DNA from 4 places in the Proteus faecis genome. Region 1 is predicted to be linked to each of the others. Evidence: predicted binding sites of a transcription regulator. Region 1 holds the regulator's gene; each other region holds the start of a gene.
The links. Region 1 encodes PurR, which represses purine synthesis genes. Its sites were predicted from a motif close to CANGCAAACGTTTGCNTG; they were not measured.

Region 1 (5,760 bases):
TTATCGTAATCAGCACCGAAATTGTGCCAATCTTCCATGACGAACTTACCATCTATCGCATTTGCAATTTTTTGAATTGAGGGTAAACAACCATTAGGAAATATATATTTACTAATCCAACTATCTACATTCACTTTATCTTGGTTAGAGCCGATAGTGTGTAATAAAAATAGGCCTTCTTCCTTTAAGTTACGGCGAGCTACATCAAAATAGGTTTCATAGTTTTTAGGTCCTACATGCTCAAACATACCGACTGAAACGATACGATCAAATTGTTCATGTAAATCGCGGTAGTCTTCTAAAATAATATTAACATCAAGTCCTTGGCATCGTTCTTGTGCCAATTTCTGCTGTTCAATAGAAATGGTAACCCCAGTGACAGAAACACCAAAATGTTTTGCCGCATAAGCAGAAAGTCCTCCCCAACCACAGCCAATATCTAGTAAGGTCATTCCTGGTTTTAGATCTAATTTTCGGCAAATTAAATCTAATTTATGTTCTTGGGCTTGGGCAAGATTATCGGCCTGTTTCCAGTATCCACAGGAATATTGCATATTAGGATCAAGCATGGCGATAAATAAATCATTACCGAGATCGTAATGTTCTTTACCTACCATCCATGCTCGTTTTTGTGTTTGTAAATTGAAAAGGCGTGCTGTCGCAATTCTGAAAATATCATGTAGATTTTTGGGAAGCTTGTTTTCAAGGCCTGCACGTAAAACTTTATGAAAAAATATATCCAGTCGTTCACAATCCCACCAGCCATCCATATAGCTTTCACCGAGTCCAAGCGAACCTTGCTGTAATACTCTTTTATAAAAATTTTGATTATGAACCTGAATATCATAAGGTTCTGAACCATTAACGCGAATATCAGCATGGGTTAATAGTTCGATAGCAATCCTTTTATAAGGATCATTGGAGGTCTTTCGGCCTTCTTCTACACAAGATGTACTCATAAACTCTCCGGCGTAAACTAAGCGGGTTTAGAGACATAAACTAAGAAAGAATGTGCGTAGATAGATATTATTAAAATAGTATTGTGTTCAATATGAATTGAACGGATAGAATTAATAAGACAACTAATCTCACATAATCAGCTAATAATTTGTTTAATGCCTCAAAATCCGAAAGGAAAATAGATAAAGCGCTGTTAAGCGTTTAGATAAGTATAGATATGTGAATTATTTTTCTCTATAAAATAAATCGGCCATTTTTTATAAAATAGCCGTTTTGAGAATTCTCTTAAAATAGAGGGGGGATTATTCAGTTGCTTGAACTGTGTGTTTGGTAACAGATTTATTACGCTGAATAAAGTAGCCAACTGCCATTGGGATCGCTGTTAACGCCATAATTGCAGTAGTGTTAATCAGGGGATGCTGGCTGATAAATGCAGATACAATAAAGCTAGCTAAACTACAAAGGCCAAGTTGAAGTGCATTTTGTAATGCAGCTGCTTTACCGCTAATTTCAGGATAAGCAGACAAAGCATTAGATACTGCAATTGGATACGATGCGCCATTCATTGCAGCCATAATACAGAACGGAATTAAAATAGTTGTTAATGTCGGTTCAGTAAATTTAGCAACAAGGTATAACGCAGTCATACTGACAGCATAACCAATTAATAACAGTGGTAGTAGCGTTTTACCTGTCATTTTTGACAGTAAAATGCGACAACCATAACCACCCACCATAAATGCAATAGTCTGTGGAATATAACTTAAACCGATATCCTGCGGAGAGTAGCCCATCTTTTCAAGAATGATGGGGGAGCCAGCTAACCAAGCAAAGAAACCTGCACTACAAGACGCGTAAACTAATACGTTACCAGTGTAGAGCGGGGATTTTAATAAAGTCATAAATGAAGCAGAAGATTGGTTTGCATCTGTGACGGATTTTTGTTTAATGTTTTTTAGCATTAACGTCGGTAACATCAGAACTAATGTTACTACCATTAACAGCATAAAAATCATACGCCAGCCACCGTGGTTTAATAATGATGCACCGATTAAAGGCGCAAGTGCTGGTGATAATGCAACCAGTGGCATAATTAACGCAAAAACGCGCTGAGCGCGAGATTCATCAAAACGGTCGATGACAAGAGCTTGCCAAATAACAGCTGCAGAGCAGACGCCGAAAGCTTGTAGGAAGCGCATAGCAAGTAAGCCAGTTGCACTTTCGACCCACAGCATACCAAGACAGCCTAAAGAGAAAAGACTTAAACCAACTAGAAGAATAGGTTTTCGACCGATTTTGTCTGAAAGTGGTCCCCAAAGTAATTGAGCAACAGCAAAGCCAAATAAAAAGATACTTAAGCTATTACTAATAGCACCTTCGCTGATAGAGAGTTCACGTTGCATCATACCAAACGCAGGTAAGTACATATCAATAGCTAAGTAACCTAGCATACTCAAACCTGCTAGGTACACCATAAAGCTCATAGGTGTTTTTGATTGTGTGGAAGTTTTAGAATTCATTTTATTTTCTATGCTATGTAATGTAGAACATTTTATGTATTGTAACTAAGACCTATTTTACTTGTGAAACGGGAATATTTGGTTAATGCTGTGAAAAATTTTCAAAGGAATAAACTCTATGTGGTCAGAATACTCTTTAGAAGTTGTTGATGCAGTCGCAAGAACAGGAAGTTTTAGCTCGGCTGCTCAAGAATTGCACAGAGTGCCATCCGCCGTTAGTTATACTGTTAGGCAACTAGAGGAATGGCTTGCTGTTCCTCTGTTTGAGCGTCGTCACCGTGATGTAGAATTAACCGATGCAGGTAAAATTTTCATCAAAGAAGCACGATCTGTTATCAAAAAAATGAATGACACTCGGCATCTTTGCCAACAAGTTTCTAATGGATGGCGTGGTCAATTCAGTATAGCCGTTGATGGCATTGTTAAACCTGAAAGAACACAACAACTTATTCTCGATTTCTACCGTCATTTTCCGGATATTGAACTGTATGTCTACCCTGAAGTGTTTAATGGCGTATGGGATTCTTTAGTTAATGGTCGTGTCGATTTAGCTATTGGTGCAACAAGAGCTTCACCCATTGGTGAACGTTATAGTTTTCGAGATATGGGATTTATGCCTTGGCGTTGTGTTTGTCATGTTGATCACCCTTTAGCGAAAGCACAACATCCACTAACGGATGATGAAATGCGACCTTATCCAAGTTTATGCTTAGAAGATACATCACGCAGTTTACCAAAGCGTGACACATGGGCGCTAAATAATCAACGTAGAATGGTTGTACCGACATGGGATATGGGGCTTGAATGCTTATTAGCTGGATTATGCGTAGGAATGGTACCTTGGCACCGTGCTGAACCTTTAATTGAACAAGGTACACTGGTTACTTTACAGCTGGCACAGCCATTGCCAGACAGCCCATGCTGCCTGACGTGGGTCGATAAAAGTGAATCGCCTGCTTTGACATGGTTGTTAGATTATCTTGGAGATAGCCAAACCTTAAATGAGGAATGGCTTCGCTAGAAATCAGATAACTGGATAAATAAGAATTAACGGCGGTAGTCGATAAAAGGACCATCGGCAACTGAACGGCGCTCAACTAATCGCGGATGAACTTCGATTGTTTGGGCGTCTTCGCGTTTATTGACGATGCGATCAAGCAACATTGATAATGCCATTTGACCTAAACGCTCTTTTGGCTGATGGACGGTTGTTAGCGCTGGTGTAAAATAACGTGCATTACGAATATTGTCGTAACCCACAATGGAAATATCTAAAGGAACACGCAGACCAAGTTCATCTGCAGCGCAAATTGCGCCCATTGCCATGACATCACCACCACAAAAAACAGCAGTAGGGCGATGTTTTTGATTTAGCATTTGGTACATAGCTTTATAACCAGATTCTGGTTCAAAGTCACCTTGTACAATCCATTCATCTTTTACTGTGATTTTTGCTTCTTCCATGGCTTTTAAGAAACCTTGTAAGCGACCACCACCTGTATTCCGTTCTAATGGACCAGGGATAATACCAATATCACGATGACCTCGCTCAATAAGGTAACGACCTGCGATATAACCACCATGTAAAGCGTTATCGATAATGGTATCTGTAAAGTCACCACGCGCTTTGCCCCAATCCATGACAACCATTGGAATATTACGATAGCCTTCTAAAAGAGTCAGAAGGTGATCGGGATATTCAGAACACATGACTAATAATCCATCAACACGTTTTTGTGCCAGCATGGCTAAATACGCTTTTTGCTTATCAAGATTGTTATGTGAGTTACATAAAATCAGGGTATAGCCTTTGCTATAACAACTATTTTCAACTGCTTCAATCACTTCAGCAAAGTAAGGAGCTTCACTGGACGTGGCTAACAGGCCTATAGATTTTGTGTGATTGACTTTTAAGCTACGCGCAACGGCACTTGGCGAATAATTTAATTCTTTTATAGCGGCCCAAACTGCTGCTCGTGTGTTCTCAGCAACAAAACGGGTTTTGTTGATCACATGAGAAACAGTCGTGGTTGATACGCCTGCGCGTTTTGCCACGTCTTTTATTGTTGCCATGGTGTGGAAAACTCCTGACCTTCATTGGTCTCTTTTATCTAATTTTATGGTTTAACTGCCAGTATAGTCATACATAGGGCAAACACTGGCAATAATTTAGCGATTAGCTGTGAATTTTGTATGATCTAGCTCAAAAGTGAAAGTATTAATCAATGTTATAAATTGTGCACTAGTCGCTATTTTAACAAATTCTGATATGTAATAATAATTAACCATGACAAGGTTATGGTTAATTATGTGTATTATAATCATTTTGAGGGAGAATAGATGGATACGGATCTGAAATTTGGTTTGAGTACAGCAATAGCAGCGCTGGTTATGATTGTTATTTTTTCTACTCTGCTTTTCTAATCATGTTTTAATAAGTACTCGATTAATTTAAGTAATAGATTATCGAATACTGAATATAACAAAGGGCTCAAGGCCCTTTGTTATTATGTCATCAAAAATGAATTTTACTCATTCACCTTTGATTATCACACTAAATTAAGCAAGGTTAGCTTCAACAAATGACCAGTTAACCAATGCCCAGAACTCTTCTAAATATTTAACGCGTGCATTGCGGTAGTCGATATAGTAAGCATGTTCCCATACGTCTACAGTTAACAGAGGTTTGTCTGTGCCTGAAACAGGTGTTGCAGCATTTGATGTGTTAACAATCGCAACTGAACCGTCAGCTTTTTTAACTAACCAAGTCCAACCTGAACCGAAGTTTTTTGCTGCAGCATCATTAAATTGCTTTTTGAATTCTTCAAAAGAGCCAAATGCTTTGTTGATAGCTTCAGCAATTTTACCTGTTGGTGCGCCACCTGCATTTGGTGCTAAGCAGTTCCAGTAGAAAGTGTGGTTCCATACTTGTGCAGCGTTATTGAAAACACCACCATCAGTAGACTTGATGATTTCTTCTAAAGATTTACTTTCTAAATCAGTACCTTTAACTAGGTTATTTAAATTAGTTACATAGGTTTGGTGGTGTTTGCCGTAGTGATATTCTAAAGTTTCTTTAGAGATGTGTGGTTCAAGAGCATCTAACGCATAAGGTAATTTTGGTAATTCGAAAGACATTGCGTACTCCTTTAAACTATCTATTTCGGGTTTTGTGCCTGAAATCATTCCATCAAAATTATTTGAATCGATAGAATGAGGCAAATGAATAACTAAGTTGTTACTATTTTGCTAATTATTTTAACAAAAATCTGCTGAAATA
Region 2 (5,760 bases), on a different contig from region 1:
ATGCCAATACCTATTGAGTATTTTATTATTAATGCATCATTCATCAGCTTAACGCCTCCTTAGAAAATGCGTTTTTATAATATGAAACTCGCTATCTTATTTATTTAATGGTTATTTTTCTTGCTCACTTGCATGCTGAAATTTAGGGTAAACCGGTGGTTTCATAAACAAAGTGACCACTAAAATCAGTAAAACAGGTAGAGTTAAAATCAAGAATGCAGGTGTAAAACTACCTGAAATATCTTTGATTGCCCCAGCAAAGAATGGCGCTAAACAAGCCAATGTTGAAATTAAATTCATTACTGAAAATAGCTCAAGATAAGGGGAACGACCAAAATAGTTAGCAAGCAATATACTGGATGCTAAGAATGTCATGCCATAACCAATACCGACACAAACTGTAAATAAGATCAGATAAATCCAAGTGTTAGCCATGCTTAGTGCGAGCAAGCCAATAATAATAATACTTAAGCTTGCAATAAGTAATTTTTTAGGTTCTAACCATTCACCAATAGCTCCCCCCGCTAAGCGTGAGAAGGCATTGATAAATGCCATACTACTTAATAGTGTCGCGGCAATAGTTTCACCAAAACCGTTTTCAATAATATGTGCAACAGCAAAACTATTGACAGTGATCCCACACCATAAAAAGGCCGTGTAAGTCGCAGCAATAACATAGAATTGCCATGTTCTTAAAGCATGACGAGCTGTCCATATCTCTTTAGTTTGATAGATACGTTTTGTGGTTTGAAGTTGGCTAATTTTTTTTGCGTGTTCTTGCTCTTTACTACCTTCGCGTAAAAATAAAATGGTGATAAGCGTAACAATGGTAAGTGTGATCGCTGAAATAAGCCAATGCATTCGCCATGTATGCCAAAAGTGGGTTGCCAAAAAGTAGATCCAAGGTCCGGCAACACCACCTAATCCACCAATCGTAAAATAGACGCCAAAGGCAAAGGACTGTTTTTCAAATAAGCGGGAAATAACATAAGTACCGGGTACGGTAGCCAGTAGTGTAAAACCAATACCTAACAGTGCAGTACCTAAAAAATAACGCGTAATGGTGTATGTTTCGTAAAGAAAATAGAAACCACTGACAAAAATGCTCAACCCAATCAGTAGTGTAAGGCGAACACTCAATTTACGGATCAGTAAGGTAGGTAAAAAACTCGCAAGGCCACAGGTTAACCCTAATAACGTAAAGCCAAGTCCTGCTTGAGTCCAGTTCCACTCAAGTTCATTTATCATACTAGGAAGAACAACACCTAAAGAGGTAAATGTGGTTGCGGTAGCTAAAAAATACACAAAGCCCAATAATATCAGCATACTCCACTGATAAACGGGTCCAAAAACCTGTTGCGTGACTTGCATCCTGACTCCAACAAATGGGTGCAGTAACCTGAATAATCAGGAGAAAATAGCGAATAACAGACCTCTTTATTTGAGGTCTGTTCGTTTAAAGGCTATTATTCTCTAACTTTATGAGTCGGACTGCTAGCTTAATTTTTCTAAAGCCCACTTGATAGGGTACTGATAGGTATCATCAAGCATTGAGCTTAATGATTTGAGTGTCTCTTTCAATGGTTGGCTATCACAATGAACAAGATTGAGATGCCCCACTTTGCGAACAGGGCGAACTTCTTTTTCATACCAATGTAAATGAACTAATGGCAATGAAAGCCATTGAGGATTGACATCAGTGCCAATCAAATTAACCATTACTGCCGGCTGGCAAACTTCAGGTTTTGGCATAGGTAAATCTAAAATTGCACGTAGATGTAACTCAAACTGGCTAATTGAGGCGCCATTTTGTGTCCAGTGGCCACTGTTATGAACTCGAGGAGCTAATTCGTTGATAAGCAATTTGTTACCAACAATAAAACACTCCATCGCCATTACACCGACATAGTTGAGTTTATTAAGGATGGCGGTCAGCATTTTTTCTGCTGATTGTTGTAATTCTGACGCAGGCGTTGGTAATGCAACACTCATGCGTAAAATACCCTCTTGGTGAAGATTGTGAGTTAAAGGGTAGAAAACACAGTTTCCGCTACAATCTCTTGCACCTACTAATGACACTTCACCAGAAAAGGGAATACCTTGCTCAACAATACATTCACCATAGATTTCAGCAGGTAATTGCTGTTCTTCACCGGGATGAATACGCCATTGACCACGGCCGTCATAACCACCAACACGGCGCTTTACAATAATAAAATCACCCAGTTGAGAGAAGATATCAGGCCATTGTGTTGGTGCTGTTAATGGTTGCCAAGGAGCCGTTGCTAAGCCCAGTTCATCGAGTAACTGTTTTTGAGGTAATCTATCGGCAAGCAATGGAAAAATATCACGGTTTACAAAGTTAGTATGGCGTTCTAACTCTTTGGTGAGTGCGGTTTCAGGCCAGCGTTCAATTTCTGCTGTGATTATACTTTTTTGATAGGGAACGGCTTCAGGCTCTGCATCTAATCCTATTGGATAAACCGCAATTCCCAAAGGTTCTCCTGCTTGTCTTAGCATTCGCCCTAATTGACCATTTCCCAGAACACAAACAGGCTTCATAGTGCCTCCCTTGGATCAGGGTTATTTAATACATCGTCAGTTTGTGATGTACGCCATGCCGTTAGTGCTTCAAAAATAGTAGGAGAGTGTAATGCTAAAATTTGAGCCGCTAATAAGGCAGCATTAGCTGCGCCTGCTTTACCAATCGCTAATGTTCCCACAGGAATACCTTTTGGCATTTGTACAATAGAGTAAAGACTATCAATACCACTTAATGCAGCACTTTGAACAGGAACACCCAATACAGGAACGAGTGTTTTTGCTGCGAGCATACCGGGTAAATGGGCTGCACCACCTGCCCCTGCAATAATAACATCAAAGCCATTACTTTTTGCCTGTTCTGCAAAGCTAAATAGCTTATCAGGAGTACGGTGTGCAGAGACAATTTCAACATGATAAGGGAGTTGTAGTGCGTCTAGTACATCAGCGGCATGAGACATTGTTGCCCAGTCACTTTTAGAGCCCATTACAATGGCGATTCTAGCGGAAGAGGTATTTAGACCAACTTGAGAAGACATTACTTAACTGCTCCTGTAAGCATAAACGGATATAGCCTAATAAACTGAGCATGATAGTATCACGCTAATACGCATAGGAAAACGTTTGCGTAAAGAAAAAAATGGCTTTTTATAAGGAAAATAAACGGAACAGCTTAAAAGGGAAAATGAATAAGTTCTATTTTTTCATCTGTTACTTTAAACATAGAACCTTCAGTATGCCAAGCACCTAATACACCACGATAATGTATTTTATCATCAATGTTGACAGTATGAATTGCTGGACGATGCGTATGACCATGGATCATCCATTCTGTATTGAAATGTTTAAAAGTATCAATCACAGCTTGTGGGTTAACATCCATAATAGCATCTGATTTGTACTGATTTTCGTGCTGGCTACGTGAGCGCATTTTGTCAGCGATACGCAGTCGAATAAATAGAGGCAGGAGTGAGAATAAGCGCTGAATAAATTTATTATGTACTTTTTTACGATAACGTTGATACGCTTCATCATCCGTACAAAGTGTATCTCCATGCAAAATTAATATGCGATTTTTTCCAATTTCGAGCACTTTTTCTTGTGGAAGTAAGGTGATACCACACTCTTTTGCAAAACGAGAGCCAATTAAAAAATCACGATTTCCATGAATAAAATAGCAAGGTACTCCTGCATTTTTTAGTGTCATCAGAGCTTGAGCAATTTGTTGATGTAAAGGATTGGGAGCATCGTCACCTATCCAAAAATCAAAAAAATCACCTAAGATATAAAGTGCTTTTGCATGAATGGCTTGTTCTTTTAAAAAGCGAAGAAAACCGGCAGTGATTGCCGGTTCATGTTCACTTAAATGCAGGTCTGCAATAAAAAGCGTACACATAAAAAGTGAGGCTTATTCGCTAACCGTTACACTTTTAATGACGATATCTTCACGAGGAACATCTTGGTGGAAACCGCTACGACCTGTGGAAACAGCTTTAATTTTATCAACAACATCCATGCCTTCAACAACTTCAGCAAAAACACAATATCCCCAACCATTTGCGTTTTCAGCACGGAAATTTAAGAAATCGTTGTCTGCAACGTTGATAAAAAATTGAGCAGTAGCAGAATGTGGATCGTTCGTACGAGCCATTGCTAATGTACCGCGGTTGTTTGCTAGGCCATTATTTGCTTCGTTTCTTACAGGTGCTTTGGTCGCTTTTTGGTTCATACCTGGTTCAAAACCACCACCTTGGATCATAAAACCGTTGATGACACGGTGGAAAATAGTGTTATCGTAGAATCCTTCTTTACAGTAGTCTAAAAAATTTTCTACGGTTGCAGGTGCTTTGTCTGCAAATGTATTAATCACGATATCGCCGTAATTGGTATGAAAAGTAACCATATTCAGATCCTAATATAATTTTAGCTTTACCCAGATTTGGGCATAAACAACAGTCCCGTTTTTATATCATAGTTGCCTAATTTAGTCAGTATGCATCTTTTTCTTACGCTGTTTTTTCTTGCTAACTAAATCAGTAATAAAAGGAAAAAACACGTTTCGCTAAAATTTAGCCAAATAATAGAAGATTGATTGTTCACTAGCCGCGATTGAGCAGTGAAAATAAGCGCTAAGCAGAGTAAGATAAAAACCCTAATCTTGAGTTTGCTTTGCCTTCAAGATCCAATATTCTAATTAATATCATGCTATAGTAGTTGTTATTTTCTTTTATATAAAAACGTAATAAACACGTACAGTTGAAAACGGGAACGTCCACTGATGCTAAAGATTTTTAATACTCTCACTCGCCAAAAAGAAGAATTTAAACCTATCCATGCAGGAAAAATAGGTATGTACGTGTGTGGCATCACTATTTATGACTTATGCCATATTGGTCATGGACGTACATTTGTGGCTTTTGATGCCATAACCCGTTATCTGCGTTACTTAGGATATGATGTTAACTATGTCCGTAACGTAACGGATGTAGATGATAAAATCATCAAACGTGCGATTGAAAATAATGAAACATGTGAACAATTAACCACACGTATGTTAGCTGAAATGCACAAAGATTTTGATGCATTAAATATTGCTCGCCCAGATTCAGAGCCACGAGCAACACATCACATTGCTGAAATTATTGAATTAACAGAAGCGCTAATTAAACGCGGACATGCTTACGTCGCCGACAATGGCGATGTGATGTTTGCGATTGATACCGATCCTGATTATGGCTTACTTTCGCGCCAAGATTTAGAGCAACTACAAGCTGGTGCTCGAGTTGAAGTGGCTAACGTTAAACGCAATCCAATGGATTTCGTTTTATGGAAAATGTCTAAACCGGGTGAACCAAGCTGGGAGTCCCCATGGGGAAATGGTCGCCCTGGTTGGCATATCGAATGTTCTGCTATGAATAGTAAAGAGTTAGGGCACCATTTTGATATTCATGGCGGTGGTTCAGATTTAATGTTCCCTCATCATGAAAATGAAATAGCGCAATCAACTTGTGCTCACGATGGCCCTTACGTTAATTACTGGATGCACTCTGGTATGGTGATGGTAGACAAAGAAAAAATGTCTAAGTCACTGAATAACTTTTTTACTATTCGTGATGTGTTAGCTTATTACGATGCTGAAACAGTGCGTTATTTTTTATTATCAGGCCATTATCGTAGTCAACTTAATTATACTGAAGAAAACCTAAAACAGGCTCGTAC
Region 3 (5,760 bases), on a different contig from region 1:
TGGAGTTTATAAAAGTCACAAAGTATATCACCAATATTTAGGGCTCACCCGCAAAAATCATCGACTGAATAAGAAATTTTCATCTTACTTGTAGTAAGATGATTGCTATTATTCAGCGCTAACATGCTTTATTATCAAAAATATTATGGCTAAGAAAACGACACCAATTAACGAAGACATCTCACAAGCACCAAGTTTTGAAGCATCTATGCAAGAACTTGAGCAAATCGTAAACCGTTTAGAATCCGGTGAACTCCCTTTAGAAGAAGCGCTTAATGAGTTTGAACATGGCGTTCGTCTAGCCCGTGTTGGACAAAAAACGTTACAAGACGCTGAACAGCGTGTTCGTATTCTTCTAAAAGAAGACGATAATGCAACTCCTGATGATTTTATCCAAGAGGCTGAATAATTGAGTAACGCAACTTCAAGTACGGATGCGTTCCGTCATAAATTAGATTCCGCCCACCAGCGTGTTAATGATGCATTAAACCAAGCACTATCAGCTTTACCATTCACTGACATGCCCCTAGGGAAAGCCATGCATTACGGTGCCCTTTTAGGTGGAAAGCGCTTACGTCCTTTCCTTGTTTATGCAGTGGGTGAAATGTTTAAAGTCCCAGCACTTAACCTTGATGCCCCCGCTGCTGCAATAGAATGTATTCACGCTTATTCTCTTATACATGATGATTTGCCTGCGATGGATGATGATGATTTACGTCGTGGGCAGCCAACATGTCATATTGAATTTGGTGAAGCAAACGCAATTTTAGCGGGTGATGCATTACAAACACTAGCCTTTGAGATCTTAGCAAAAAATCCAATGCCTGATGTGGCAATAGCCGATCGCGTTGCAATGATTGCTGAATTAGCAACAGCCAGCGGGCTTGCGGGTATGTGTGGCGGTCAAGCTCTTGATCTTGAAGCAGAAGATAAATCGATTGATCTCGCATCTCTTGAAAAAATCCATTTACACAAAACAGGTGCATTAATTCGTGCAGCTGTTCGTTTAGGCGCCTTTAGTGCCGGCTCAAAAGGCCGTAATGTATTACCCGCACTAGATAAATATGCCCACTCAATTGGCCTTGCATTTCAAGTACAAGATGACATTTTAGATGTCATTGGCAGTACTGAAGAAACAGGAAAACGTCAAGGTAGCGACCAAGAATCAGGAAAAAGCACATATCCTGCACTCCTTGGGTTAGAGCAAGCTCAAAAGAAAGCACAGGAATTGTATAACGAAGCACTGGATGCCTTAGCGTTTCTTGAGCAATACGAGTACGATACAACCACGCTTAAACAATTAGCGAGTTTTATCGTCGAACGGAAAAACTAATAAAAATAAAGAGAGCAGCTTACCTGTTCTTTCCCTATTACAAGTGATTAATTAATAGGCATCACATGAGCATTGATATCGAAAAATATCCCACATTGGCGTTGGTTGAAACACCAGAAGATTTGCGCCTATTACCAAAAGAGAGTTTACCTAAACTCTGTGATGAGCTAAGGCTATTTCTTCTTAACAGTGTCAGCCGCTCAAGTGGTCACTTCGCCTCAGGTTTAGGTGCTATTGAGTTAACGGTTGCTCTTCATTACGTCTATAAAACCCCTTTTGATAACCTCATTTGGGATGTTGGTCATCAGGCCTATCCTCATAAGATCTTAACAGGTCGTCGCGACCGCATTGATACTATTCGTCAAAAAAACGGGTTACATCCCTTCCCTTGGCGAGAAGAGAGTGAATACGATAAGCTTTGTGTCGGTCACTCTTCAACCTCTATCAGTGCAGGTTTAGGTATGGCTGTTGCTGCTGAACAAGAAAAACTGAACAGAAAAACAGTTTGTGTCATTGGTGATGGTGCGATTACTGCGGGGATGGCTTTTGAAGCGATGAACCACGCAGGAGACATTGAACCTGATATGCTCGTTGTACTTAATGACAACGAGATGTCAATTTCAGAAAACGTTGGTGCATTGAATAATCACCTTGCGCAATTGTTGTCTGGCAAACTGTATACTACCTTACGTGAAGGTGGAAAAAAGGTTTTCTCTGGTCTTCCTCCAATTAAAGAATTACTGAAAAAAACTGAAGAACACATTAAAGGCATGGTTGTTCCAGGTACCATGTTTGAAGAGTTGGGCTTCAACTATATCGGCCCGGTTGATGGTCATGACGTTATTGCGCTAGTACAAACACTCGCCAATATGCGTGATCTAAAAGGCCCCCAGCTTCTGCATATTATGACTAAAAAAGGTCGAGGATATGCCCCTGCTGAACGTGATCCTATTAGCTGGCACGCTGTACCTAAATTTGATCCACAAACAGGTACATTACCTAAAAGCCCTAATGCACGACCTACATTTTCCAAAATCTTTGGTGACTGGTTATGTGAAGAAGCCTTAACCGATCCAAAACTTATGGCAATTACTCCGGCAATGCGTGAAGGCTCAGGGATGGTGCGTTTCTCAAAAGAATACCCATCACAATACTTTGATGTTGCGATCGCAGAACAACATGCCGTTACCTTTGCAGCAGGTTTAGCCATTGGTGGTTATAAGCCGATCGTTGCTATCTACTCAACATTCTTACAACGCGCTTACGACCAAGTTATCCATGATATTGCTATTCAAAAACTGCCTGTTTTATTTGCTATTGATCGTGGCGGTATTGTGGGAGCAGATGGACAAACTCACCAAGGTGCTTTTGATCTTTCGTTCTTACGCTGTATTCCTAATATGGTCATTATGGCGCCAAGTGATGAAAATGAGTGTCGCCAAATGCTTCATACCGGTTATCACTATCAAGATGGCCCTGTTGCTGTACGCTATCCAAGAGGCTCAGGTGTTGGTGCGCAATTACAACCACTTAGTCCGCTACCTATGGGTAAAGGTATTATTCGTCGCCAAGGCAAAGGTATTGCGATCCTAAACTTTGGTACATTACTACCAGAAGCATTAGAAGTCGCTGAAAAACTTGATGCAACTGTGGCTGATATGCGTTTTATCAAGCCTCTTGATAAATCACTTATCCTTTCCCTAGCAGAACAACATGACATGTTGGTAACACTAGAAGAGAATGCCATTATGGGTGGAGCGGGTAGTGGTGTTAATGAATTACTCATGCAAGAGCGCTGCTTAGTACCTGTCTTAAACTTAGGTATACCTGATCTGTTTGTGCCACAAGGTGGACAAGAAGAGATCAGAGCTGACTTAGGATTAGATGCAGAAGGTATTGAGAAATCGATTAACGCTTATCAAGCTAAATAATTCTGTTATCATTTAGAAATCGCTTCGACTTCCCTGAGTTGGAGCGATTATTAAAAAACTATTCACTGCTTATCTTACTTCTTTTAAAAAATCATCCTTGCTTGCATTCTACATTTCACTCTTTTCAAGCTTTGTTGAATGTCACGTTTTTATGAAATTCACTGAAAATAACTACTTCCTCTCTTGAATCAATTCAGCGTTAATTTATTCAATCAGTTAGATTTTTCTTTCTTTTTGTTTACCAACGAAACGTTTCGATCATGCTCACAATATGAATAAATCAAACTTGTTTTCCCATCTTTCTTTTCTACTATATAGACAGCGAAACGTTTCGCTGAGGAGGAAACATGAAAAAAGGTATATTACTTAATAGTCCCATTTCGAGTGTCATTTCACGTTTAGGACATACTGACAAAATCACTATTGCAGATGCCGGATTGCCTATTCCCTCCTCTGTTGAACGTATTGATCTTGCTCTCACTCAAGGGATCCCAGACTTTATGTCTGTGTTGCAAACGATCACCCATGAGATGCAAGTTGAAGCCGTCATGCTGGCAGAAGAAATTAAAACCATCAATCCCTCTCTGTTTAATGAAATCACCTGTTATCTCCATTTATTAGAACAAGAACAAAAAAAGCCTATTCAAATAATCTATGTTTCACATGAAGCATTTAAAAAGCAACTTACTGAAAATAAAGCTGTTATTAGAACCGGTGAATGTACGCCTTATGCCAATATTGTGTTGTTTTCTGGTGTGACTTTTTGAGGACAATATGAAACCTTTACTTGAACTTAAAGATATTGATAAGTCATTTCCCGGTGTAAAAGCACTATCAGGTGCAACTTTACGAATTTACCCCGGTCGAGTAATGGCTTTAGTCGGTGAAAATGGCGCAGGAAAATCAACGCTGATGAAAGTACTGACTGGGATCTATAAAAAAGATGCCGGTGAAATCATTTATCAAGGTGAAAGTTGTACTTTCAATGGTCCTAAATCTTCTCAAGAAGCAGGTATTGGTATTATTCACCAAGAGCTTAACCTTATTCCTGAATTAACCATCGCAGAAAATATTTTCTTAGGTCGTGAGTTTACTCGTGCTTTTGGTGCTATCGATTGGAAGAAAATGTATGCAGAGGCTGATAAATTATTAGCTCGATTAAACCTAGCTTACAGTAGCCACCGTTTAGTGTCTGAATTATCGATTGGTGATCAGCAAATGGTAGAAATCGCCAAGGTACTTAGTTTTGGTTCCAAAGTGATTATTATGGATGAACCAACAGATGCATTAACTGACACAGAAACTGAATCACTATTTAGTGTTATTCGTGAACTAAGAGATCAAGGTTGTGGCATTGTTTATATCTCACATCGCTTAAAAGAGATCTTTGAGATCTGCGATGATGTGACTGTACTGCGAGATGGTCAGTTTATTGGTGAAAAACCTGTCTCCTCATTAAAAGAAGACACGCTGATTGAAATGATGGTTGGTCGTAAGTTAGAAGACCAATACCCTCGGATTAATATCCCTCAAGGAAAAACCAAACTTAACGTCATTAACCTCAGTGGCGAAGATGTTCACGATGTTAGTTTCTCATTACATGAAAGCGAAATTCTTGGTATTTCAGGATTAATGGGAGCGGGCCGAACTGAATTAATGAAAATTATCTACGGTGCATTACCCAAAACTAATGGCACCGTTGAATTAGATGGTAAACCCTGCCAAATCAAAAAACCGGTTGAAGGATTGGAACAAGGCATTGTTTACATCTCTGAAGATAGAAAGCGTGATGGTTTAGTACTTGGCATGTCAGTAAAAGAAAATATGTCTCTGACCGCACTTCGCTATTTTAGCCGTGGTATGGGTGTGCTTAATCATAAAGAAGAGCAACTCACTGTCGGTGATTTTATTAAATTATTCAATATAAAAACCCCTTCAATGGATCAAACCATAGGCTTTTTATCAGGGGGAAATCAACAGAAAGTGGCTATCGCAAGAGGCCTAATGACTCGCCCTAAAGTACTTATTCTTGATGAGCCCACTCGTGGTGTTGATGTGGGCGCTAAAAAAGAAATTTATCAGTTAATTAATAAATTTAAACAAGAAGGATTAAGCATTATCTTAATTTCTTCTGAAATGCCTGAGGTAATGGGAATGAGTGACCGTATTTTGGTTATGCATGAAGGTCGTATTAGCGGTGAGTTTTCTGCTCACAATGTCACACAAGAAATGCTAATGGCAGCGGCTGTTGGTAAGCAATATGACGCTAAAGTAGGAGTTTGATATGAGCACAAATTCAATTCCAGCGTCAAAACGTTGGTTCTCAAAAGCTTGGCTATTAGAGCAAAAATCACTGATTGCATTGCTACTTTTGATTATTGTAGTTTCTACACTCAGTCCTAACTTCTTTACCTTAAACAATATTTTCAACATCCTCCAACAAACATCGGTTAACGCCATTATGGCGGTTGGCATGACACTGGTTATTTTAACCTC
Region 4 (5,760 bases), on a different contig from region 1:
AATCTGATTCCAATCAAAGCTATTATTTGATGAATATTCAGATGAATAGTTTCCTTGATATTCAGCACGTAATCGCCATTCGCCAAGGTTAATCCCAGCTTGGCCATATCCTGTCAATGAGTTGTTATTATTGCCTTTATTCGGACGCGTCGATGTCCCTGTTAAGGTATAGTCAACTAATAGCCCTGATACACCCGGATCCCACAATTCAGGTGGTGTCCAATCCGTATCTTCATATTTCATTAATGAGCGAGGTATAACAATATCGAGAACACCACCATCATTTTTGATAGAGATACCCGGTAATTGACTAATATCGAAACAATCTGGTGAGATTTCTTCGATAAATTTTTGATTTTCTTCGTTAACTGTTAATTTTTTTAGAAGAGTAGGGTCAATACAAGCGATGGAGTAATTGGGTTTAACTTCAACGTAATTAATGTTTTGGCGAGGGAAATCACGACCATTTATACGGATATCTAAGTAGTAGATACCCGGAATGATGTAATTAGAGGTTGCAAAACGAGATAAATCGACATTATCTCTGTCTTCGGCATCTAGCATATGAATGTTAAATTCCACAGAATCATCTTGCTCGGCTTGAGCGACAAACGCTAAGCACAATAGCAAAATGGCACAAATGTTTTTCCATATTGTGCTGTGAAAAAAAGAAATTAACATGAATAAACGCCTAATTATTAATTAAATAAAAACTAATTAAATAATGAATATTTATTTAATTAATTTTTATTTTATTCTTATTAAATTGAAGTGTTTTATCGAATTTAACGCAGAGGAAATCCCCTGCGTTAATGCAGTAACTAATTTATTATTTAATTAATTTAAATAAATAAAACGATTACTGATAATCAACTTGGAAGTTGATAACGGCTTGGAATTCACCAGGCGTTACAGTCGCTTCAGCTGATTCAGCTTGAACGTAAGCAACAAATGGGATTTTAGAAACACCATTAACTAATTGTACAGGTGTTGTTGCTGTGTTCCATTTTACTGATTTGCTGCCAGCATCCATTAAACCGATACCTGCGCCAGAAGCTGAGCCAGATACGAAAGAAGCTAAGTCTTTATTTGTTGCATTAACAACGCTTGGTGTATAGCTAACAGTAGCTGTTTTTGCTACGGTAGTATCACAGTCTTGTAATTCGATATCTTTTTTAACGTTACCCGCTTTCTGCATATTTGCTAATGCAGAAGTTGGGATTTCACTGAAATCAACAATAACAGGACTTGAAGAAGCTGCTAATCCACAAGCTGAATTAACAATTTCACCTTTTAATTGAATTTCGCCTTTAGTTGAGCCAATTTTTGGTGCAGGAGTTTCAGCAGTTGCAACAGAATTAATACCAAATACTAAAGCAGCAGCTAAAGCAATTTTACTCAGTTTCATTATAAATAATCCCTTGAAGATCGTGCGTATTATTACTTGTAGAAAATAATATTAATATCGGAATATAAAAAATTGATTTGCATTATATTTCGAATTATTTCGAATAATGACTGGTTTATATGATATCAACAAAGGCGCTCTGTTTGATATAACGTTTTGTTGATTTCCTCAATTTTCATATTTAATCTTGCCTATTCCATATTAATAGAGTTTTGTATAGGTTTATTGTTTTTATTACTCACTTTGTGGGTTAAAAAGTTTATCAGGCAGATAAATTTAATAGACAATATAATTAACATTGTCTTAACTTTACAAAAAGTAATGTTATTAACATTAGGTTAAGAAAATTAATAAAAACAATTATAGATTATCATAATATATATAATTCAATAGGTTATATGTTAATAAAGAGGTTGCTCAGTTAATTTTTAACGAGAAAAAAGTTTTTAACAAAATAATAATCATAAAATGAATAATAACTAATGAGATAATTCCTACGTACTTAAGTTAATTTTTTCTTATATTTCACCTATTCTGATAGTCTTAAAATGACTATTTAGATTATTTAAAGTACAATTTACTCATCAGGTGAGTGTTTTTACTAATGAGTGTTACATTTTTTAACACATGAGTTTTCCCTATTTTTGGGAAAAAAAGACATAAAAAAATGTAACAATTTTTAATATTAAGAAAATATTAATTTAGGAGGCTTCAATGGCAGGGGGAGCTTTTCAATAGTAGAAATGAAATAAATAAGCCTCTATAAAAGAGGCTATGTTGTTTAATTGGCTGTTTTTAAGTACAAAAATTATTGATAAGCCATATCTTGAGTCAATGGTGATCTTCCTTGTTTTTCATCATCTCCATCATCTTCTTTATCTTTAGATAATATTTTATTTTTGCTCTCTTTGGCTTGAAGGTAACCAACAAGGCTGAGTTGGTATCGTCGAATGTTTTCAACATAGCGATAAGCCTCATGGCCTCTGGCATAGCCATAAGGGAGATTTTCATAATATTTCTTTTGGCTAAGTAGAGGTAGTCTTGATTTTACATCTAGCCAACTGTCAGGATCGGCATTTTGCTGCTCAGTAAGTCTTCTGGCATCAAGCATATGGCCAAATCCTATATTATATGCTGCTAATGCAAACCAAATTTTTTCATCTTCAGGAATAGAATCGGGTAAACGCGAAAGGAGGTGCTGAAGATATTGCGCTCCTCCTCGAATACTCTCTTCAGGATCAAGCCTATCAGTAACGCCCATACTTGATGCCGTGGGACGAGTTAACATCATCAATCCTCTCACTCCAGTTGGTGATGTAGCATGAGGATCCCAATGTGATTCTTGCCATGCCATAGCGGCCAATAACCGCCAATCGAAAGTATCTGCATACTTTTCAAAAAGGGGCTGATAGTTTGGTAAAACAGAATCTATCGCTGTAATAAAAGAGATAGTATCGAAGTAATCAAACGAACCCACATGACCAAAATACTTTTCTTCAAGTCTTGCTAACACATCGTCTTGAGATAATTGATTAAAGTAATCAAGCATTGCCGCATATAAGCTATTATCTTCACCATCCGGCAAATACCATGTTAATGGTCGACTTTCAGTGACTTCAAACCCTACAGCAACATTAGGATGAATGCGTTGTTGTACTGCAACACTGATTGAGTCCGCTAACACATAAGTTATTTTGCCTTCAGATAATGCTTCTAGCAGTTGTGATGTCGTCTGATTATCTGATTCTTCCCATTCAAGTTCGGGATATTGCGTCTCTTTTAATGTTCGCAATAAACTTGCATGAGCAGAGCCTGCAGTGACAACAAGGCGCCCATCTAACGTATCAAAGCTACGTGGTCTTAATGTCCCTTTACGGTAAATGAGTTGTTGAGAAACTGAAAAATAAGCAGGTCCACTGCGTGTCGTCTCTAATCTCTCTTTATTATAAAGTAATCCGGCGGCGATAAAGTCAGCTTTATTATTCTCCAGATCATCAAACATTTGGTTGATATTTGTCCGCATATTAACGACAAGTTTCACGCCTAGGTAATCTGCAAAGCGTTTAACTAATTCATAATCGAAACCTACGGGGTCCTTTTTATCGTTCATCGTTATCAATGGTGAAGGTATCGTACTAATTCTTAACTCACCACGAGATAAAATCTTATTTATCTGCGCTTTTTGCCTATCTGGCCATGTAATATTCAACGCGATAATAGCCGCTGAAAAGAGCGCTATGATAACGATAACGAAATAGTTTATCCTTATATTATTCAATAGGTTGGTTCTCGTTAACGTTGTTTATTGTTGTGTGTAAAATCGTCATTTTAACATGGATAAATTTCCAGTAATCGAGCATTTTGCTTAACATATTGGCAAGACGCAACTTGATTACACCAATTAATCATTAAAACACTCTAAGTTAAATGCCGTTATTTTGTTCACGCAAACGGTTTCGTCTGAGCGGTTATTCTATTATACTAGGCGCGTTTCCCCTGAATGATTGATCAGGCTAGCTGCTAAAAGAGAGAACTCAATACTATGGAAATCCTGCGTGGCTCCCCCGCTTTATCCGCGTTTCGTATTAATAAATTACTCACTCTATGTCAGGAAAATGCTCTTCCTGTACAAGGTATATATGCGGAATTTGTCCATTTCGCGAAAGTGGAAGGGCAGTTATCTGAAGATGACCAAATTAAATTACGTCAACTACTGCATTATGGGCCTTCATTAACAGAACATGAGCCTGTTGGGGAAATGCGAGTGGTTACGCCTCGCCCAGGAACCATTTCACCTTGGTCTTCTAAAGCGACAGATATTGCACATAACTGTGGTTTAGCCAAGGTTGTCCGAATTGAACGTGGTATCGCTTACTTTATTGAGTGCGGTACGATGACAGACACTCAGTGGCAACAACTTTATGGTTTTATTCATGATCGAATGATGGAAACCATTTTCTTAAATTATCAAGATGTAAATGCACTTTTTGCTGAGCAAACGCCAGCACCACTAAAAACTATTGATGTTCTTGCAAAAGGCAAAGATGCATTGGTAAAAGCTAATATCGAAATGGGATTAGCGCTGGCAGATGATGAAGTTGATTACCTAGTCGATGCTTTCAACCGCTTACAACGTAATCCAACAGATGTTGAGCTTTATATGTTTGCCCAAGCCAACTCTGAACATTGTCGCCATAAAATATTTAATGCTGATTGGATAATTGATGGTAAAGCTCAAGATAAATCATTATTTAAAATGATTAAAAATACGTTTGAGCAAACGCCTGATTATGTTATGTCAGCTTATAAGGATAATGCAGCTGTAATGGAAGGTTCTGTGGCTGGACGCTTTTATCCTGATACAGAAAAAGGGCATTATCACTATCACCAAGAACCTGTACATATCTTGATGAAAGTGGAAACACATAACCACCCAACGGCGATTTCGCCTTGGCCGGGGGCAGCAACGGGGTCGGGCGGTGAAATTCGAGATGAAGGTGCAACTGGACGTGGTGCAAAACCTAAAGCTGGTCTAGTTGGATTTTCGGTTTCTAACTTACGAATTCCTGGGTTTGAACAGCCTTGGGAAGAAGATTTTGGCAAACCAGAGCGTATTGTTAATGCATTAGATATTATGACCGAAGGTCCATTAGGTGGTGCAGCATTTAATAATGAATTTGGTCGTCCAGCATTACTTGGCTATTTCAGAACCTATGAAGAACAAGTTAATAGCCATAATGGTGTTGAAATTCGCGGTTACCATAAACCAATCATGTTAGCAGGGGGGATTGGTAATATTCGCGAAGACCACGTACAAAAAGGTGAAATTACCGTTGGTGCTAAGCTGATTGTACTTGGTGGACCATCTATGAACATTGGACTTGGTGGTGGTGCGGCTTCTTCTATGACATCAGGCCAATCAGATGCAGATTTAGATTTCGCCTCTGTTCAGCGTGATAACCCAGAAATGGAACGTCGCTGCCAAGAAGTTATCGACCGTTGTTGGCAATTAGGTGACGATAATCCAATCTTATTTATTCATGACGTTGGTGCTGGTGGCCTTTCAAATGCAATGCCTGAATTAGTCAATGATGGTGGTCGTGGTGGTCGTTTTGAATTACGCAATGTTCTTAATGATGAACCGGGTATGAGCCCACTTGAGATCTGGTGTAATGAATCTCAAGAGCGTTATGTATTGGCAGTATCACCTGAGAAAATGCCTCTGTTTGATGCGTTATGTCAGCGTGAAAGAGCACCTTATGCGGTGATCGGTGAAGCAACACAAGAACGTGAATTAGTGCTCAATGACACACACTTTGATAATAAACCGATTGATATGCCATTAGACATAT

Region 2: a site for PurR is predicted at 3,155-3,172, ahead of purE (5-(carboxyamino)imidazole ribonucleotide mutase). Genes of this name have one in related genera too.
Region 3: a site for PurR is predicted at 3,584-3,601, ahead of rbsD (D-ribose pyranase). Genes of this name have one in related genera too.
Region 4: a site for PurR is predicted at 3,852-3,869, ahead of purL (phosphoribosylformylglycinamidine synthase). Genes of this name have one in related genera too.

Annotation. Positions count from the first base shown of each region.
Region 1 covers NZ_JASVWV010000001.1:198,364-204,123, reverse strand. The annotation lists gene cfa (cyclopropane fatty acyl phospholipid synthase) at 1-959, opposite strand, end outside; gene punC (purine nucleoside transporter PunC) at 1,263-2,480, opposite strand; gene punR (DNA-binding transcriptional activator PunR) at 2,599-3,501, shown strand; gene purR (HTH-type transcriptional repressor PurR) at 3,528-4,553, opposite strand; gene cydH (cytochrome bd-I oxidase subunit CydH) at 4,821-4,904, shown strand; gene sodB (superoxide dismutase [Fe]) at 5,040-5,618, opposite strand.
Region 2 covers NZ_JASVWV010000002.1:91,276-97,035, forward strand. The annotation lists gene QSH13_RS04560 (mechanosensitive ion channel family protein) at 1-44, opposite strand, end outside; gene QSH13_RS04565 (MFS transporter) at 112-1,371, opposite strand; gene purK (5-(carboxyamino)imidazole ribonucleotide synthase) at 1,495-2,562, opposite strand; gene purE (5-(carboxyamino)imidazole ribonucleotide mutase) at 2,559-3,080, opposite strand; gene QSH13_RS04580 (UDP-2,3-diacylglucosamine diphosphatase) at 3,215-3,937, opposite strand; gene ppiB (peptidylprolyl isomerase B) at 3,950-4,444, opposite strand; gene cysS (cysteine--tRNA ligase) at 4,820-5,760, shown strand, end outside.
Region 3 covers NZ_JASVWV010000013.1:26,995-32,754, reverse strand. The annotation lists gene xseB (exodeoxyribonuclease VII small subunit) at 146-409, shown strand; gene ispA ((2E,6E)-farnesyl diphosphate synthase) at 410-1,333, shown strand; gene dxs (1-deoxy-D-xylulose-5-phosphate synthase) at 1,399-3,264, shown strand; gene rbsD (D-ribose pyranase) at 3,612-4,031, shown strand; gene rbsA (ribose ABC transporter ATP-binding protein RbsA) at 4,039-5,547, shown strand; gene rbsC (ribose ABC transporter permease) at 5,549-5,760, shown strand, end outside.
Region 4 covers NZ_JASVWV010000014.1:7,112-12,871, forward strand. The annotation lists gene QSH13_RS15345 (fimbria/pilus outer membrane usher protein) at 1-681, opposite strand, end outside; gene QSH13_RS15350 (fimbrial protein) at 860-1,408, opposite strand; gene mltF (membrane-bound lytic murein transglycosylase MltF) at 2,217-3,686, opposite strand; gene purL (phosphoribosylformylglycinamidine synthase) at 3,951-5,760, shown strand, end outside.